3 regions of the Dorea sp. AGR2135 genome follow, and region 2 is predicted to be linked to each of the others. Evidence: predicted binding sites of a transcription regulator. Region 2 holds the regulator's gene; each other region holds the start of a gene.
What was found. Region 2 encodes HrcA, which represses chaperone genes, less so after heat shock. Its sites were predicted from a motif close to TGTTAGCACTCNNNNNNNNNGAGTGCTAACA; they were not measured.

Region 1 (5,806 bases), on a different contig from region 2:
GTGTGGTTGGATACCGCATCAGTCCACTCCTCTGGGCCAAAGTAAAGAGAGGTTTAAGCGCCGGTCGTGTGCAGTCTGTAGCGCTTCGCATTATAGCAGATCGTGAGGCGGAAATCGATGCATTTATTCCAGAGGAATACTGGACTCTGGATGCAGAGCTGAACGTAAAAGGTGAGAGAAAGCCTCTGATCGCGAAGTTCTACGGAACAGAGAAAGAGAAGATGACGATTGAGTCGAAAGAACACTTGAATAAGATTTTAAAGGAGCTTGATGGTGCGGACTATGAAGTGAGTGAGATCAAAAAAGGAGAGCGTACAAAAAAGGCACCGGTCCCATTTACGACAAGTACACTGCAGCAGGAAGCTTCCAAAGCTTTGAATTTTGCAACCTCCAAGACGATGCGTATTGCGCAGCAGCTTTATGAAGGAGTTGATGTCAAGGGAAGTGGAACCGTGGGTATTATCACATATCTTCGTACGGATTCTACCCGTATTTCCGAAGAGGCAGATGCGAATGTAAGAAGCTATATTGGAGAGCAGTATGGCAGCCAGTATGTGGCAGCAGAAGGCGCCGGGAAAAGTGGCAGTCAGAAGATTCAGGATGCTCATGAGGCAATTCGTCCGACGGATGTTACCCGCACTCCGGCTATGTTGAAGGATTCCTTGTCCCGTGACCAGTTCCGCTTGTATCAGCTGATCTGGAAACGTTTTGTTGCAAGCCGTATGATGCCTGCAGTTTATGAGACCACTTCTGTAAAAATCGCAGCAGGAAAATATCGTTTCAATGTTGCAACATCAAAGATTGCATTTGAAGGATTCCGTCTGATCTATACGGAGGCGGGAGAAGAAAAAGACGAGAAGGGTGTGCTTTTAAAGGGACTGGATGAGAACAGTGAACTTTCTCTGAAACAGTTTGACAGTAAGCAGCATTTTACACAGCCGCCGGCACACTACACAGAGGCGTCTCTTGTAAAGACTTTGGAGGAGCTGGGAATCGGACGCCCAAGTACTTATGCACCGACAATTACATTGATTATAAATAGAAGATACGTTGCGAAGGAAAATAAAAACCTTTATATGACAGAACTTGGAGAAGTTGTTAATAATATAATGATGCATTCATTCCCAAGTATTGTGGATGTCAGTTTTACGGCAAATATGGAAAGTCTTCTGGACGGTGTTGCGGAAGGAAAAGTCAGATGGAAGACGATTATTGAAAATTTCTATCCGGATTTGGACGCAGCCGTGAAAAAAGCGGAAGAAGAACTGGAAGAGGTAAAAATCGAGGACGAAGTAACGGATGTAATCTGTGAAGAATGTGGCAGAAACATGGTTATCAAATACGGTCCGCATGGAAAATTTCTGGCATGTCCGGGATTCCCGGAATGTCGGAATACAAAGCCGTATCTGGAAAAGATTGGTGTAAAATGTCCGATGTGCGGAAAAGATGTAGTAATTCGCAAAACGAAGAAGGGAAGGCGCTATTACGGTTGTGAAAATAATCCGGAATGTGAGTTCATGTCCTGGCAAAAACCGTCTGAAAAGAAGTGTCCTCAGTGTGGAAAATATATGGTAGAAAAAGGAAATAAACTTCTTTGCAGCAATGAACAATGTGGTTACACTGAAAGTATAAAAAAAGAGAAAGAAAATTAAGGAAATTTATTGAATAAGCGTGAATTGTATGATAATATACACTCATAGATGGAGGAATTGCATATGGGCGTACAATTATTAGATAAAACTAGAAAAATCAACAAATTACTACACAACAATAATTCAAGCAAGGTTGTATTTAATGACATTTGTGATGTCTTGACTGAGATACTGGAGTCAAATGTTCTGGTAGTCAGTAAAAAAGGGAAGGTGCTTGGAAAAAGTCGGTGCCTGAATGTACAGCCGATTGGAGAACTGATTGCCTGTGAGGTTGGCGAGCATATTGATGGTATGTTGAACGAGAGATTGCTTAGTATCTTATCAACAAAGGAGAATGTAAATCTTCAGACACTGGGATTTTCTGCTGAGGCAAGCGGAGGATATCAGGCAATCATCACACCAATCAATATTGCAGGAGAGCGTCTCGGAACATTGTTCATTTACAAAGTAGATAAACCATATGAGATTGATGATATCATTCTCAGCGAGTATGGAACAACAGTTGTAGGACTGGAGATGCTCCGTTCTGTTAACGAAGAAAGTGCAGAGGAGACAAGAAAAGAACACATTGTACAGTCTGCGATCAGTACATTATCTTATTCAGAACTTGAAGCAATCATTCATATTTTTGATGAGCTGGATGGCTCAGAGGGAATTCTGGTTGCAAGCAAGATTGCAGACAGAGTTGGAATCACCCGTTCTGTAATTGTAAATGCTCTGCGCAAGTTTGAAAGTGCAGGCGTGATTGAATCTCGTTCATCAGGAATGAAAGGAACTTATATCAAAGTTGTAAATGATTATGTATTTACAGAACTGGAGCACATCAAGGAAGAAAAGAACAGAGGTTAAACTTTGAAAAATCGGAGAATGGACAACATGTATGAAGAGTGTCCGGCGCTGCTTCAGATGACGCGGACGTTTTTGGAAGATGGAGAAAAAGATGAAATCATTCATCATTGTAAAGTAATCCGGTATGATTCGGAAGAAGATAACATATACTTAATTGCAGGAAAATCAGATATCACAAGTTTTTTGCTGGATGGAGTATATAGATGTACGATCAATAGTGAAAAAAAAGAAATCTGGTGCCAGGGCGTCATACGTGAAAGATACTGTAATAAAGTCGGAAAAGTCTTAGTATTTCGTGTACAAAACGGCTTTTATGAAAAAAATATAAACAAGATAAAATAAATAAAAGAGTGTTGACAAAAGAGAAAGAGAGTGCTATTTTATACCTAGAGTTTTTAATAGCACTCTATTTTTATGAGTGCTAACAACGTAAAAGAGATGTTAAAGCAAGGAGGAATAAATATGAAATTAGTACCATTAGGAGACAGAGTCGTATTGAAACAGATCGTGGCTGAGGAGACTACAAAGTCAGGAATCGTATTACCTGGACAGTCTAAAGAAAAACCACAGCAGGCAGAAGTTGTGGCAGTCGGACCAGGCGGAACTGTTGATGGAAAAGAAGTGAAGATGAACGTAACAGTAGGACAGCAGGTTATCTATTCTAAATATGCAGGAACATCTGTTGAGATTGAAGACGAAGAATATATTGTTGTGAAACAGGATGATATTTTAGCAATCATCGAATAAGGAATGTTTGTTAATTTAAAATATTTTGTGTGAAATCAGTAAAGTCTAATTTAGGAGGCAGTTTAATCATGGCAAAGGAAATTAAATACGGAGCAGAAGCAAGAGCAGCCCTGGAAGCAGGAGTAAATCAGTTAGCAGATACAGTAAGAGTGACACTTGGACCAAAAGGACGTAACGTAGTACTTGACAAATCATTTGGTGCACCACTGATTACAAATGATGGTGTTACAATCGCAAAAGAAATCGAGTTAGAAGATCCATTTGAGAATATGGGAGCTCAGATCATCAAAGAAGTTGCATCTAAAACAAATGATGTAGCAGGAGATGGTACAACAACAGCTACTGTACTTGCACAGGCTATGGTACATGAAGGAATGAAGAATCTGGCAGCAGGTGCTAACCCGATCATTCTCCGTAAAGGAATGCAGAAAGCTACAGATGCAGCCGTTGAGGCAATTAAGAATATGTCCAGCAAAGTTAACGGTAAAGACCAGATTGCTAAGGTTGCAGCTATTTCAGCAGCAAGCGAGGAAGTAGGTCAGATGGTAGCAGATGCTATGGAGAAGGTTTCTAACGATGGTGTTATTACAATCGAAGAATCTAAGACAATGAAAACAGAGCTTGACCTTGTAGAAGGAATGCAGTTCGATCGTGGATACATTTCTGCATATATGGCAACAGATATGGATAAGATGGAAGCTAATCTGGAGGATCCATATATTCTGATCACAGATAAGAAAATCAGCAACATTCAGGAAATCCTTCCAGTACTTGAGCAGATCGTTCAGTCAGGATCCAGACTCCTGATCATTGCAGAGGATGTTGAGGGTGAAGCTCTTACAACCCTGATCGTAAATAAACTGCGTGGAACATTCAATGTTGTTGCTGTAAAAGCACCTGGATATGGTGACAGAAGAAAAGAGATGCTCAAAGACATCGCTATTTTGACAGGCGGACAGGTAATTTCCGAGGAGCTTGGATTAGAGCTGAAAGATACTACTATGGATCAGCTTGGACGTGCAAAATCAGTCAAAGTACAGAAAGAGAATACGGTTATCGTAGACGGCTGTGGAGACAAAGATTCCATCCAGGCAAGAGTTGCTCAGATCAAAGCTCAGATTGAGGATACAACATCTGAATTCGATAAAGAAAAACTTCAGGAGAGACTTGCAAAACTGGCAGGCGGAGTTGCGGTAATCCGTGTCGGAGCAGCAACAGAAGTTGAGATGAAAGAAGCAAAACTTCGTATGGAAGATGCTCTGGCAGCAACAAGAGCAGCAGTAGAAGAAGGAATTATCTCCGGTGGCGGTTCTGCATATATCCATGCAGCAAAAGAAGTAGCAAAATATGCTGCAACACTGGAAGGTGATGAAAAGACAGGAGCTAATGTAGTTCTCAAAGCACTGGAGGCTCCATTATTCCACATTGCTGCAAATGCAGGACTGGAAGGCTCTGTTATTATCAATAAAGTATCTGAGTCTGAACCAGGCGTAGGATTTAACGCATTGACAGAAGAGTATGTAGATATGGTAGAGGCAGGAATCCTTGATCCGGCTAAAGTAACAAGAAGTGCACTTCAGAACGCAACAAGTGTAGCATCTACGCTTCTGACAACAGAGTCTTGTGTAGCGAACATCAAAGAAGATACTCCGGCAATGCCAGCAGGCGGCGGAGCAGGCATGGGAATGATGTAAGAATAGTGTATTAGCAATTCTAATAATCATAGATTAGTATTATGAAAACTCCCCCTTTAGGGAGTTTTCTTTTTAATACAATTTGTGGTAAAATAGAGAAAATGGTTGACAAATGCCGACTGTTTTTTGTATCATAGCTTTTAAATATTACAAAGGAAAGTGAGGATAATAATCATGGGAAAGATTATTGGAGAAGGTATTACATTTGATGACGTACTTTTAGTACCAGCTTATTCAGAAGTAATTCCGAATCAGGTTGATCTGTCAACATATCTGACAAAGAAGATCCACCTTAACATACCGATGATGAGTGCAGGTATGGATACGGTTACAGAGCATCGTATGGCAATTGCTATGGCTCGTCAGGGAGGAATCGGTATCATTCATAAGAATATGTCTATTGAGGCTCAGGCTGAAGAGGTAGACAGAGTAAAGCGTTCTGAGAATGGTGTTATTACAGATCCATTTTATCTTTCACCGGATCATACACTGGCAGATGCTAATGAATTAATGGCTAAATTCCGCATTTCAGGTGTGCCGATCACAGAGAACGGAAAGCTGGTCGGTATTATCACGAACCGCGATTTGAAATTTGAGGAAGATTTCTCAAAGAAGATCAAAGAGTCTATGACTTCTGAGGGGCTCATCACAGCACCGGAAGGAATTACACTGGAGGAAGCAAAACGGATCCTTGCAAAAGCAAGAAAAGAGAAACTTCCAATTGTAGATAGGGATTTTCACTTAAAAGGACTTATTACAATTAAAGATATTGAAAAACAGATCAAATACCCTCTTGCAGCAAAGGATTCACAGGGACGTCTTCTTTGTGGTGCTGCTATTGGTATTACAGCAAACTGTATTGAG
Region 2 (5,806 bases):
CTTCGCATTCGATGCGGTATTATTCCGCCTTTTTATGCTTTAGACTTCTTTATAATCTCCGTCTACTACATCGTCTCCCTGGAATCCATCCGGTGCCGGTCCTGCCTCTGGTCCTGCCTGAGCACCTGCTCCCTGTGCTCCCTGTGCAGCTGCTCCTGCCTGCTCATACATCTTTGTGAACAGTTTCTGAGCACTTTCAGAAAGCTTCTCTTTACCAGCTTTAATCTCAGCAATCTGAGCGTCTGTAATATCGTCCATATTTACTTTTTCAAGAATCTCTTTCAGTGCTTTGCAGTCAACCTCTACACCAGCTTTATCGTTAGCATCCAGTTTATCTCCAACTTCCTGGATAGCTTTCTCTGTCTGGAACACTAAAGCGTCTGCCTCATTCTTTGTATCGATTCCCTCTTTACGTTTCTTATCTTGAGCCTCAAATGCTGCAGCCTCTTTTACAGCCTTATCAATCTCATCATCAGACATGTTAGATCCTGCTGTGATTGTGATGTGCTGCTCTTTACCTGTTCCAAGGTCTTTTGCAGATACATTTACGATACCATTGGCATCGATATCGAATGTAACCTCAATCTGCGGTACTCCTCTTGGAGCTGGTGCGATTCCATCAAGCTGGAATCTTCCGAGAGACTTGTTGTCTTTTGCGAACTGTCTCTCACCCTGTACAACATTGATGTCAACAGCTGTCTGGTTATCTGCTGCTGTTGAGAAAATCTGGCTCTTCTTTGTAGGAATTGTTGTATTTCTCTCGATCAGTCTTGTAGCAACTCCACCCATAGTCTCGATAGACAGTGACAATGGTGTTACATCAAGAAGAAGGATATCTCCAGCGCCTGTATCTCCGGCAAGTTTACCACCCTGAACAGATGCTCCAAGTGCTACACATTCATCTGGGTTCAGAGATTTGCTTGGCTCTTTACCTGTCAGACGTTTTACCTCTTCCTGTACAGCAGGGATACGTGTTGATCCGCCAACAAGAAGTACCTGACCAAGTTCAGATGCTGTAATTCCTGCATCAGACAGAGCTCTCTGTACCGGCTCAGATGTCTTCATAACAAGATCATGTGTCAGTTCATCGAATTTAGCTCTTGTAAGATTCATATCAAAATGCTTCGGTCCTTCAGCAGTTGCTGTGATGAACGGAAGGTTGATGTTTGTTGTTGTTGCGGAAGACAGCTCTTTTTTCGCTTTCTCTGCAGCTTCTTTTAATCTCTGAAGTGCCATCTTATCTGTAGATAAGTCAACGCCTTCCTGTTTCTTGAACTCAGCAATCATGTAGTCTGTAATCTTCTGATCGAAATCATCTCCACCAAGTCTGTTGTTACCTGCTGTTGATAATACTTCGATAACTCCATCACCAATCTCAATAACAGATACATCAAATGTACCACCACCAAGGTCATATACCATGATCTTCTGCTCATTCTCATTGTCAAGTCCATAAGCAAGTGCTGCTGCTGTAGGCTCATTGATGATACGTTTTACATCAAGTCCTGCAATCTTACCAGCATCTTTTGTTGCCTGACGCTGAGCATCGTTGAAGTAAGCAGGTACTGTGATAACAGCCTCTGTTACTTTCTCTCCTAAGTATCCTTCTGCATCTGCTTTCAATTTCTGAAGGATCATAGCTGAAATCTCCTGTGGAGAATATTTCTTATCATCGATTGTTACTCTGTAATCAGATCCCATCTCTCTCTTAATAGAAGAGATTGTTCTCTCTGCATTTGTAACTGCCTGACGTTTTGCAGGCTCACCAACAAGACGCTCACCTGTCTTTGTAAATGCTACAACTGATGGTGTTGTTCTTGCTCCTTCTGTATTTGCGATAACTGTTGGCTGTCCACCTTCCATAACGGCTACACAGCTGTTTGTTGTTCCTAAGTCAATACCAATAATTTTGCCCATAATCTATTCCTCCTTAATTTGCTACCTTTACCATACTGTGTCTCACTACTGAGTCACGATACATATAACCTTTCTGGAACTCTTCTGCGACTTCATTCTCTCCGAAGTTTTCATCTTCCACATGCATCACTGCATTATGGAAATTCGGATCGAACTGATTGCCAAGTGCCTCTATCGGCTTAACCTCAACGCTCTCCAGAACTGTCATAAATTGTTTGTAGACCTTTTCCATTCCCTGAATGAACGGGTCTTCTTTTTTCTCTTCCGGAACTGCATCTAATCCTCTTTCGAAGTTATCTACCACCGGGAGAATCTTCTCTATGATATCTTTCGCTCCTACTTCGTACATCTGGGATTTTTCCTTTTCTGTACGTTTGCGGAAGTTATCAAACTCTGCCATCTGACGAGTAAGTCTGTCTGTCAGTTCTTCAATCTTCTCGTCCTTTTTGTCTTTCTTATCCTTCTTGCCGAAGAATTTTTTTGAAGCTTTTTCTTCTGTCTGATCCTCTGTCCCTGCTTCCTGTTCTTCAGAAACTTCTTCTGTCTTGGCTTCTTCTGCTTCATCTTTTGAAGCTTCTGCTTCTTTCTTTGCCTCTTCTACGGCTTCTTTTACCATATCTTCCTGACTTTTCTTTTCTTTATCTTCCAAGGATCAATTCCACCTTTCTATTCCTCTTTATGAAACATCTGATCCAGTTCACTCTGGAGACGCTTCATTGACTTTAACACATTCTCATAATCCATTCTTTTCGGTCCGATAATACCTATCGTTCCCTTTACACCGTCCCCTAATTCATAAGTGGCGGTGACAACACTGCAATCTTTCATAGTCTTCACCGGAGCCTCATCTCCGATATATACCTGAATGCCTGTGTTCTCTTCATTGGATAAGGTCTGCGTAACGAGATCTGTAAGCTGCTGCTTTTCTTCGAATGCACTGATAATTTCCTGCGCACTCTGCTTATCACTGAGTTCCGGATATTTAAAAATATTTGTTGCACCGCTTGTGTAGATCTGCATGTCTTCATCGACCTGAATAACATCTGCGACTGCATCCAATACATTCCCCACAACCTCGCTGTGGATTCCGGCTCCTTCTTTCAGTCTCGCGATCAGTCCAAGATTAATCTCTTCTATAGACATGCCATTAAGTGTTGTGTTCAGAAGCATGTTGAGTTTTAACAAGTTCTCATTGTTGATTGGCTCATCTACATGTATAATCTTATTCTTGATCACATTTCCATCAAGCACGATCACTGCAATCATCTGTTCCTCATCAACCATCGTAAGCTGTATGAACTTAATCCGGTTGCGATTGTTCATCGGTGAAGAAACCAGTGTCGCATAGTTTGTACTGTTCGCCAGAACTTTTGCTGCCTGTTTCAAAAGCTGATCCATCTTATCTGCTTTCTCAAGCATCTGTTCCTGCATCTCACTTAGTTCCTGTTCTTTCTGCTCCATCAGCATATCTACATAGAGTCTGTAGCCTTTATCCGAAGGAATACGTCCGGCAGACGTATGAGGCTGTAAAATATATCCAAGTTCTTCCAGATCCGCCATCTCATTACGAATGGTTGCTGAACTTAAGTTCAGATCCGTGTACTTGGAAATTGTTCTGGAACCCACCGGCTCGCCTGTCTCCAGATAATTCTTAATGATTGCCTGAAGGATCTTTAATTTTCGTTCGCTCAGTTCCTGTTCCTGAATCATCATATGCCTCCTTCTTTCGGATTTGTTAGCACTCATTATATTGGAGTGCTAACACCTTTCGACTATTAATGTATCACTCGATTTGACTTTTGTCAACAACATTTCTTACTTTTTTTGTGAAATAAATATGAAAAAAAATAATCTTTCCATTATACGAAAGAAACTGACAGATGCAATTGGGAAAAATTGCATCTGTCAGTTTCTTTATTACAGATTTAAATTCTTTTGTTTTCAGCTACTTTGATTTTTTATATTAGCTTAACTCGATCTTCTCTGCCTCTTCTGGCTTGAAGTCGTTCTGTAAATCGTAGATGTTGTGTCCTGTAGACTCGCTCAGAACCCTTCCTTTGTAAGAATAGCAGCGGATAAATCTCTGCTTGTCAATGCTTGACCAGTGCTCAACATCCCATGTCAGATATCCATCTGCATCAGATTTCTCTCCTTTAAGATAAACATCTACCTGACGTCCAGATACCATGATGTCAACAAGACCCTGTGTTCCGTCTACTTCTACTTCTGTTTTGTTTACTGAATCGTATACCTTCATTTTATTTTTCCTCCTGATAATAACATACACTCTGGCGCCACATTTCTGACGACAGTACAGATTCTGCTTCGATTATACGTTTTCTCTATAAAAAATTCAAGCTTTTCTATGAATTCTTCTTTAAAAACTCCATCCATTCTTTTATTTCTTTTTCATGTCCATTGTCACTCGGCTCATAAAACTTTGCTTTTTGGATTTCGGAAGGCATGTATTGCTGTTCCACATAGTGGTTCGGATAATCATGTGCATACTTGTAACCCACACCATGTCCAAGTTTTTGTGAACCCTTATAATGAGCATCCTGCAAATGCGCCGGCACCGTAGTTTTATAATTTCTTACGTTTTCCATAGCGGCACTGATTGCTTTGACTGCTGCATTACTCTTTGGTGCTGTTGCCACATATGTCACTGCCTGAGATAAAATGATCTGCGATTCCGGCATTCCGATCCGCTCTACTGCCTGGGCTGCTGACACAGCCACTTGTAGCGCCATCGGATCTGCATTTCCAACATCTTCCGATGCACAGATCATGATCCTTCTGGCAATAAATTTCACGTCCTCCCCTGCATATAGCATTTTTGCAAGATAATATACTGCCGCATCAGGGTCTGACCCCCTCATACTTTTGATAAATGCAGAGATTGTATCGTAATGATTGTCTCCTGTCTTGTCATAGCGCACTACACGTTTTTGAATGCACTCGGACGCCACGTCAAGTGTAATATGGATCTTTCCGTCCGCACTTCGCTCTGTCGTGAGAATCCCGAGTTCAATAGCATTCAATGCATTTCTCGCATCTCCTCCTGCAATGTCTGCAAGGAACTCCAGTGCTTCCTCGTCAATTTCCGCATGATAGCTTCCCATACCTTTTTCCTGATCATAGACTGCCCGCTTCAAAAGTGTTTTGATATCTTCTTTTTCAAGCGGATGAAGTTCAAAGATACTGGAACGGGAAATTAATGCTCCATTGACCTCAAAATAAGGATTCTCCGTGGTAGCTCCAATCAGAATAATTGTTCCGTCCTCCACAAATGGAAGCAGATAATCCTGCTGTCCTTTGTTAAAACGATGAATCTCATCTACAAAAAGAATGGTCTTCTTCTGATACATGCCCAGCGTCTCTTTCGCTTTCTGTACCACTTCTTCCATATCTTTCTTGCCCGCCACCGTTGCATTGATCTGGGTGAATTCTGCACTTGTCGTATGGGCAATCACTTTCGCCAGTGTCGTCTTACCGGTTCCCGGCGGCCCATAAAAGATAATAGAACTTAACTTATCTGCTTTGATTGCACGGTACAACAACTTGTCTTTTCCAATAATATGCTGCTGTCCTACCACTTCCTCCAGCGTTGTCGGCCGAAGCCTGGACGCCAGCGGTGCCTCCTGATCCATATTTTTCTGTCTTGCATATTCAAACAAATCCATGCTTTTTCTATCTCCATTCTTCCTGATTTCTTCTGGTTTTCCTTACTCAAGAATCAGTTTATCTACTGTCACAAATTCAAAGCCTTCTGCCTTTAAAAGATCTACGATCCGAAGCGCCGCCTCTACCGAGGATTTATAACAATCATGTAATAAAATAATATCATTCTCCTTCGCCTGCGACACTACTTTATTCACAACTTCATCTG
Region 3 (5,806 bases), on a different contig from region 2:
AAATTAAGGAAGAAACAGAATTTCAAAAATTGGCACAGGAATACGGAATAGTCATGGAAGGAGAAAATGTATGGGTAGGAAGATAAGAACCGGAGCGTTATTGATGTTAGTCCTGGTAATGATTTATACACAGCAGGCAGTTATTTATGCGCAGAATGAGGCAGAAAAAAACATGAAAAAGACAACAGAATCGGAAAATTTAGATGGAACTAATGGAAAAGACAAGGAACCAGAGAAGCCAGGAGGGGAAGAAGGGGATAAGGAACAAGAGAAGCCAGGAGGGGAAGAAGGGGATAAAGAACAAGAGAAGCCAGGAGGGGAAGATGAAGACAAAGACAAGGAACCGGAGCAGCCCGAGATTAAGAGATATGAGCTGGAAATCCCCAAGGCTGATGGAAAGAATGGATATTATCTATCAAAGCCGTCCGTTATGATCACACATAATGGCGCCTATGGAACAACTGTGTACGAATTAAAACATAGGGAAGATACTTTGTTACAGGGGAGAATAAAATACATAGTATCACAAGAAGCAGAAGAGCAGAAAACCAAGATTTCTCTTGAGGGTGAAGTATTTGAGGAAGGAAAAAATATTTTACATGTCTTTATGGAAGATGAAGAAGGCAATGTGATTCCGGAATATGATGAGACAATAGAAATACGGATAGATACACAAAGTCCGACAGTGACCTTGGAGGCGCCGGAAGGATTTTCTACCTGGTATCAGAAGGAAGCGTGGATTCGTGTGGTATCAGAAGATGGTGCATGGGGAAGCCAGGTTGATACGGTTACATGTTATGTTGGGAATAAAATTATTGGAAAATCAAAGGAGAATCAGTCAGAGTTTTTAATCACACAGACTTCAAAAAGTGGAGAAGGTGTGCCGGTAACAGTGACTGTCACAGATCAGGCAGGTAATAAAACGGAGAAAACGCAGAAGTTATTCATTGACAGTCTGGCACCGACAGTAAGTTTAACAGGGGCAGCCGATTATCTGATTACCAGTCAGCCCGTGACGATAGAATACCAGGCAACTGATGAAAATAAATTAGAAAGCTGTCGGGCAGTGATTGATTATGAAAAACCGGAAGGAGAGAAAAAAACGGAGGTCATAGATTCGGAAGAAAAGTGGAGTTTAAAGAACGGATCCGCAAGTCTTGTAAAGACATTTCAGGAAGATGGAATCTATAAAACCAGTGTACAGGCTGTGGATAAGGCAAAACAGAAGTCAGAACATTTCCTGCAATTTATGATTGATACTAAGAATCCAGTGATAAAGATGGTGGACGAACTGCAGGGGAAGTATCTGAAAAAGTTTTCATGGGATTATCCGGTGGATGTATTTATCAAGGACTTTACGACATTTGTCCATCAGATCCAGATGGACGGAAGGTTATATCCGATTGGGACAGAGATTGATACGGAGGGGCGTCATACACTACAGGTAAATGCCATAGATGCCGCAGGAAATGAAGCGGTGGCAAGAGCGGAATTCGTAATAGATCACACACCTCCGAAGATTCAGTTTTATCAGGTAGAGGAAGGGGCACAGTATGAAGGGCTCCTGAACTTTCAAGTAGATTCCAGAAAAAAAGAAGACTGGATAGAAGAAGTGTTGATTAATGGAAAAAGGCAGACATTAAAAAAAGAAGACGGGAAGTATACATTTCAGATTACAAATCCAGGCGAATATGAAGTAAGCGTGACAGCAGCGGATCTGGCAGGGAATGAAGCAGAAGAAAATATATCATTTGAAATCGTTCCAGAGAAGACGATATTGGAAAAGGCGGCAGCGCCAATTCAAAAAATATTATCTGGAAAGACAGAAAAGGAGCAGAAAAATCGGCAAGGAGAAAAAGAAAACCGTCATTTTGCCATGTTGAAATGGATTGTGATTGGAAGTATAATAACAATACTATTAATAATAACTGGTGTGGTATTGTGTAGACGCAAAAAAGACAGTGCGAAAGAGGAACAGGCAGACGAAGAATAATATATAAAGGTTCATAAAAGGGAGGATGCCGGGTAACCGCTAAGCGGCACCCGGCACGTATTATGAAAAAGTTTATTCAAAATGTATTACTGAACTTCTGTTGTTGATGATTTTATTATATGTAAGAGTTGTGGAGAAACAATGTTAAAGAGATGAAAGAATTTTAAAATAAACATGAACAAACTATGAACGTAAGGAAGTTTATTATTTCTTAATAAAATTCACAGAATTGTTAGCACTCGATGAAAAAGAGTGCTGATTTTCTATTGACTTTTAAAAAGCAAGGGATTATCATAGATTTAATCGGGGAGATTTCAAGATTTTGTATTTGCTTACTTATGAGTAAGTTCATGTAGGTTTCGATTTTATCCCTGGCATCAAAAACACAAATGATTAAATCAGCTTAAAATATCAGAAACAGGAGTGATTAGAATGGAAGCAAAAAAAGGTAGTCTTTCAATCAGCAGTGAAAACATTTTCCCAATTATTAAAAAATGGGTATATTCTGACCATGACATTTTTGTCAGAGAGATGATTTCCAATGGCTGTGATGCCATTACAAAATTGAAAAAACTGGATGTAATGGGTGAATACCAGTTACCGGATGATTATAAGGCATCAATTCATGTAGAAGTGAATCCGGAAGAGAAGACTTTGAAGTTCATTGATAATGGTCTTGGTATGACAGCAGAGGAAGTTGAAGAATATATTACTCAGATTGCATTTTCAGGAGCTACAGAGTTCCTTGAAAAATATAAAGACAAGACAACAGAAGACGATATGATCGGTCATTTCGGACTGGGATTCTATTCTGCATTCATGGTTGCAGATGAAGTTCATATTGACACATTATCTTACAAAGACGGAGCAACACCGGTACGCTGGGTAAGTAATGGTGGAACGGAATACGAGATGACAGAAGGAGACAAGCAGACTGTAGGATCTGAGATTACATTGTATCTGAACGATGATTGTCTGGAGTTTGCGAACGAGTATCGTGTAAGAGAAGTTATCCAGAAGTATTGTTCCTTTATGCCGGTAGAGATTTTCTTATCAAAGGCAAATGCAGAGCCAGAGTATGAGACAATTGACGAGGCAGACCTGAAAGAGGACGATGAGGTTGTTGAGCACATTCATGAAGATGCCAAGACCGAAGAAAAAGAGAATGAAAATGGTGAAAAAGAAGTTGTAGAAGTATCACCTGCAAAAGATAAAGTAAAGATTAAAAAGCGTCCGGAATCCTTAAGTGATATTCATCCGCTCTGGACAAAACATCCGAATGAGTGCAGTGATGAGGACTACAAAGAGTTTTATCGCAAAGTATTTCTGGATTATAAAGAGCCGTTGTTCTGGATCCATCTGAACATGGATTATCCGTTCAACTTAAAAGGTATCCTGTACTTCCCGAGAATTAATACAGAATATGATTCTATTGAAGGAACGATCAAGCTGTATAATAACCAGGTATTTATTGCAGATAATATTAAGGAAGTCATTCCAGAATTCCTGATGGTATTAAAGGGAGTTATTGATTGTCCGGATCTTCCACTGAATGTATCACGTAGCGCTCTTCAGAATGATGGATTTGTAGGCAAGATTGCTGAGTACATTTCCAAGAAAGTTGCAGACAAGCTTGCAGGTATGTGCAAGACAAAACGTGAAGATTATGAGAAATACTGGGACAGCATCAGTCCATTTATAAAATTTGGCTGTCTGAAAGATGAGAAGTTCTGTGACAAGATGAAAGATGCAGTTCTCTTTAAGGATATCGATGGAAAATATCTGACACTGAAAGACTGCGTAGAAGCAAATGGGGGAGAGCTGAAAGAACTCGATAAAAATGCAGCACCAGACAATGCCGAGGAAAATGCAGAAGAGAAGAAGACAACTATCTATTATGTAACAGATGAGATTCAGCAGAGTCAGTATATCAATATGTTCCGTGCACAGGGACAGGATGCAGTTGTGCTGAAACACAACATTGATTCTCCATTCATTACACAGCTTGAGCAGCGCTATCAGAATGTTCAGTTCCAGAGAATTGATGCAGATGTTACAGATAATGCAAAAGAGGAAGTTGCTGAAGACGAAAAGGAAGCATTCCAGAAGACTGTAGACAGTCTGACTGCAACATTCCGCAAAGAGCTTGGTAATGACAAGCTGGATGTGAAAGTTGAGAAACTGAAAGACAGCAATGTAGCTTCTATTATGACATTATCAGAGCAGAGCCGCCGTATGCAGGAGATGATGAAGATGTATGGAATGGATTCCATGGGAATGGATATGGGTGGAGAGAATACCCTGATCCTGAACGCAAATCATCCACTGGTACAGTATGTGCAGAAACATGAAGATGGAGAAAATACATCTTTGATCTGCAAGCAGTTGTATGATCTGGCTATGCTGGCACATAAGCCATTAAATCCAGAAGAGATGACAGCATTTGTTCAGAGAAGCAATGATATTATGATGCTTCTGACAAAATAGATTCAATATTGGATCCATAGTGATATAAGTATAAAAGAACCTGCCTCACAATTTTGGGGCAGGTTCTTTTATACAGTTTTATTCTGAATGCTCTATTCTACTGGAAGTATGGTATCAATTAATGAAGTGATCTCAGAATCTTCGGCACCGGCCGCTGACAGTGTTTTGAAGTTCAGAGAAACGGTAACCGTTGTCTGTGCACCATAAGTTGGTGCAGCAGCGTATTTTTCCATCAATTCTACAAGAGCACGATCTACTTCTTCCTCAGAATAGTAAGTTCCGGTTTCGAGTTCATTCATAGCACTTTGGAAGCTTGTATTCGGAGTTACGGTTACATCAATCATGTAATTGAATAATCCGTCCTGTTTCTTTGGTGTTCCAACAGAATACTGACAGTTATTACAGATTGCTTTCAGCGCGGCGCTGTAACGCTCTGTGTATGAGGCACTGAGCTCTTCCGGTGGTGCGTACATAGAACTTTCTAATTGAGACTGGACAGAAGACTCGTCTTCGCCAGTATGTTTTGCATATTCAGCCACATCATTTTTAAACAGTGCATTCAGACAGGATGTGAGGTAATCCTGAGCGTCCAGTATCTCGCATACACTATCATATGGTGCCATAATGTTATCCATAGTAGCAGAGAATAATTTCTGTAACTGCTCGTCGTCTAGGCTGTAACCGTCTTTTGACTTCTTAACCTCCAGTGTAAGCTGAGTGGAGTTCTCGTAAGAAGGAGAGCTTTTTACAGCTTCCGTTGCTTTTTCGAGAAGCTTTGTCATCTCGGCATTCAAATCTGTAGAAGAGATGGCCGGACTATATTTTTCGCAAGTGTTTTTCGTCGTTGCTTCAATATCCAGTGGAGTAAAAGTAAGCTGCACGGAATAACGTTCATCGTCAATTTTTTTAGCACCATTTATCTCAAATTCTACGGCATTAAATGATGCCTGAAGGAACTTAAGATAAGAATCTTTTAGCTCGTCCGGAAACTGAAGTACATATGTTTCGTTCTCATCTGAAATTCCCTGTTCCAGAAAAGAAGATAGAGAAGACGGATCCTCTTTTTTTATAGAAGTGATCAAATCTCCTACATACTTGTCTGCGGTCTCACCGCTGGCACATCCGCCAAGTAACAACGCAAAGATAAGCGTTAACACAAGGCATAAATGCTTTTTTTTCATTGTTTCTTCCTCCGTATTCAGATAAATATAAAACCATGTATGAAAATGGTTAAATAGTTATTTATAATATACCACAAATAAGACTGGAAAAACATCATTATTTTTTATATAATAGTTGTGAGAGCGCATAGCGCGTAGTAATCGG

Region 1: G593_RS0107680 (co-chaperone GroES) is a predicted target of HrcA. The motif match lies at 2,898-2,928, and genes of this name have one in related genera.
Region 3: htpG (molecular chaperone HtpG) is a predicted target of HrcA. The motif match lies at 2,224-2,254, and genes of this name have one in related genera.

Annotation. Positions count from the first base shown of each region.
Region 1 is NZ_ATVU01000009.1:58,552-64,357, reverse strand. Features, by position in the region: gene topA (type I DNA topoisomerase) at 1-1,652, shown strand, start outside; gene codY (GTP-sensing pleiotropic transcriptional regulator CodY) at 1,716-2,501, shown strand; gene G593_RS0107685 (hypothetical protein) at 2,505-2,843, shown strand; gene G593_RS0107680 (co-chaperone GroES) at 2,964-3,248, shown strand; gene groL (chaperonin GroEL) at 3,317-4,942, shown strand; gene guaB (IMP dehydrogenase) at 5,117-5,806, shown strand, end outside.
Region 2 is NZ_ATVU01000020.1:28,030-33,835, forward strand. Features, by position in the region: gene dnaK (molecular chaperone DnaK) at 40-1,917, opposite strand; gene grpE (nucleotide exchange factor GrpE) at 1,931-2,533, opposite strand; gene hrcA (heat-inducible transcriptional repressor HrcA) at 2,584-3,627, opposite strand; gene G593_RS0112435 (hypothetical protein) at 3,881-4,174, opposite strand; gene G593_RS0112445 (replication-associated recombination protein A) at 4,281-5,600, opposite strand; gene G593_RS0112450 (polysaccharide deacetylase family protein) at 5,643-5,806, opposite strand, start outside.
Region 3 is NZ_ATVU01000003.1:164,956-170,761, reverse strand. Features, by position in the region: gene G593_RS0103475 (protein kinase domain-containing protein) at 1-86, shown strand, start outside; gene G593_RS0103470 (Ig-like domain repeat protein) at 71-1,993, shown strand; gene htpG (molecular chaperone HtpG) at 2,426-4,480, shown strand; gene G593_RS0103460 (hypothetical protein) at 4,573-5,661, opposite strand.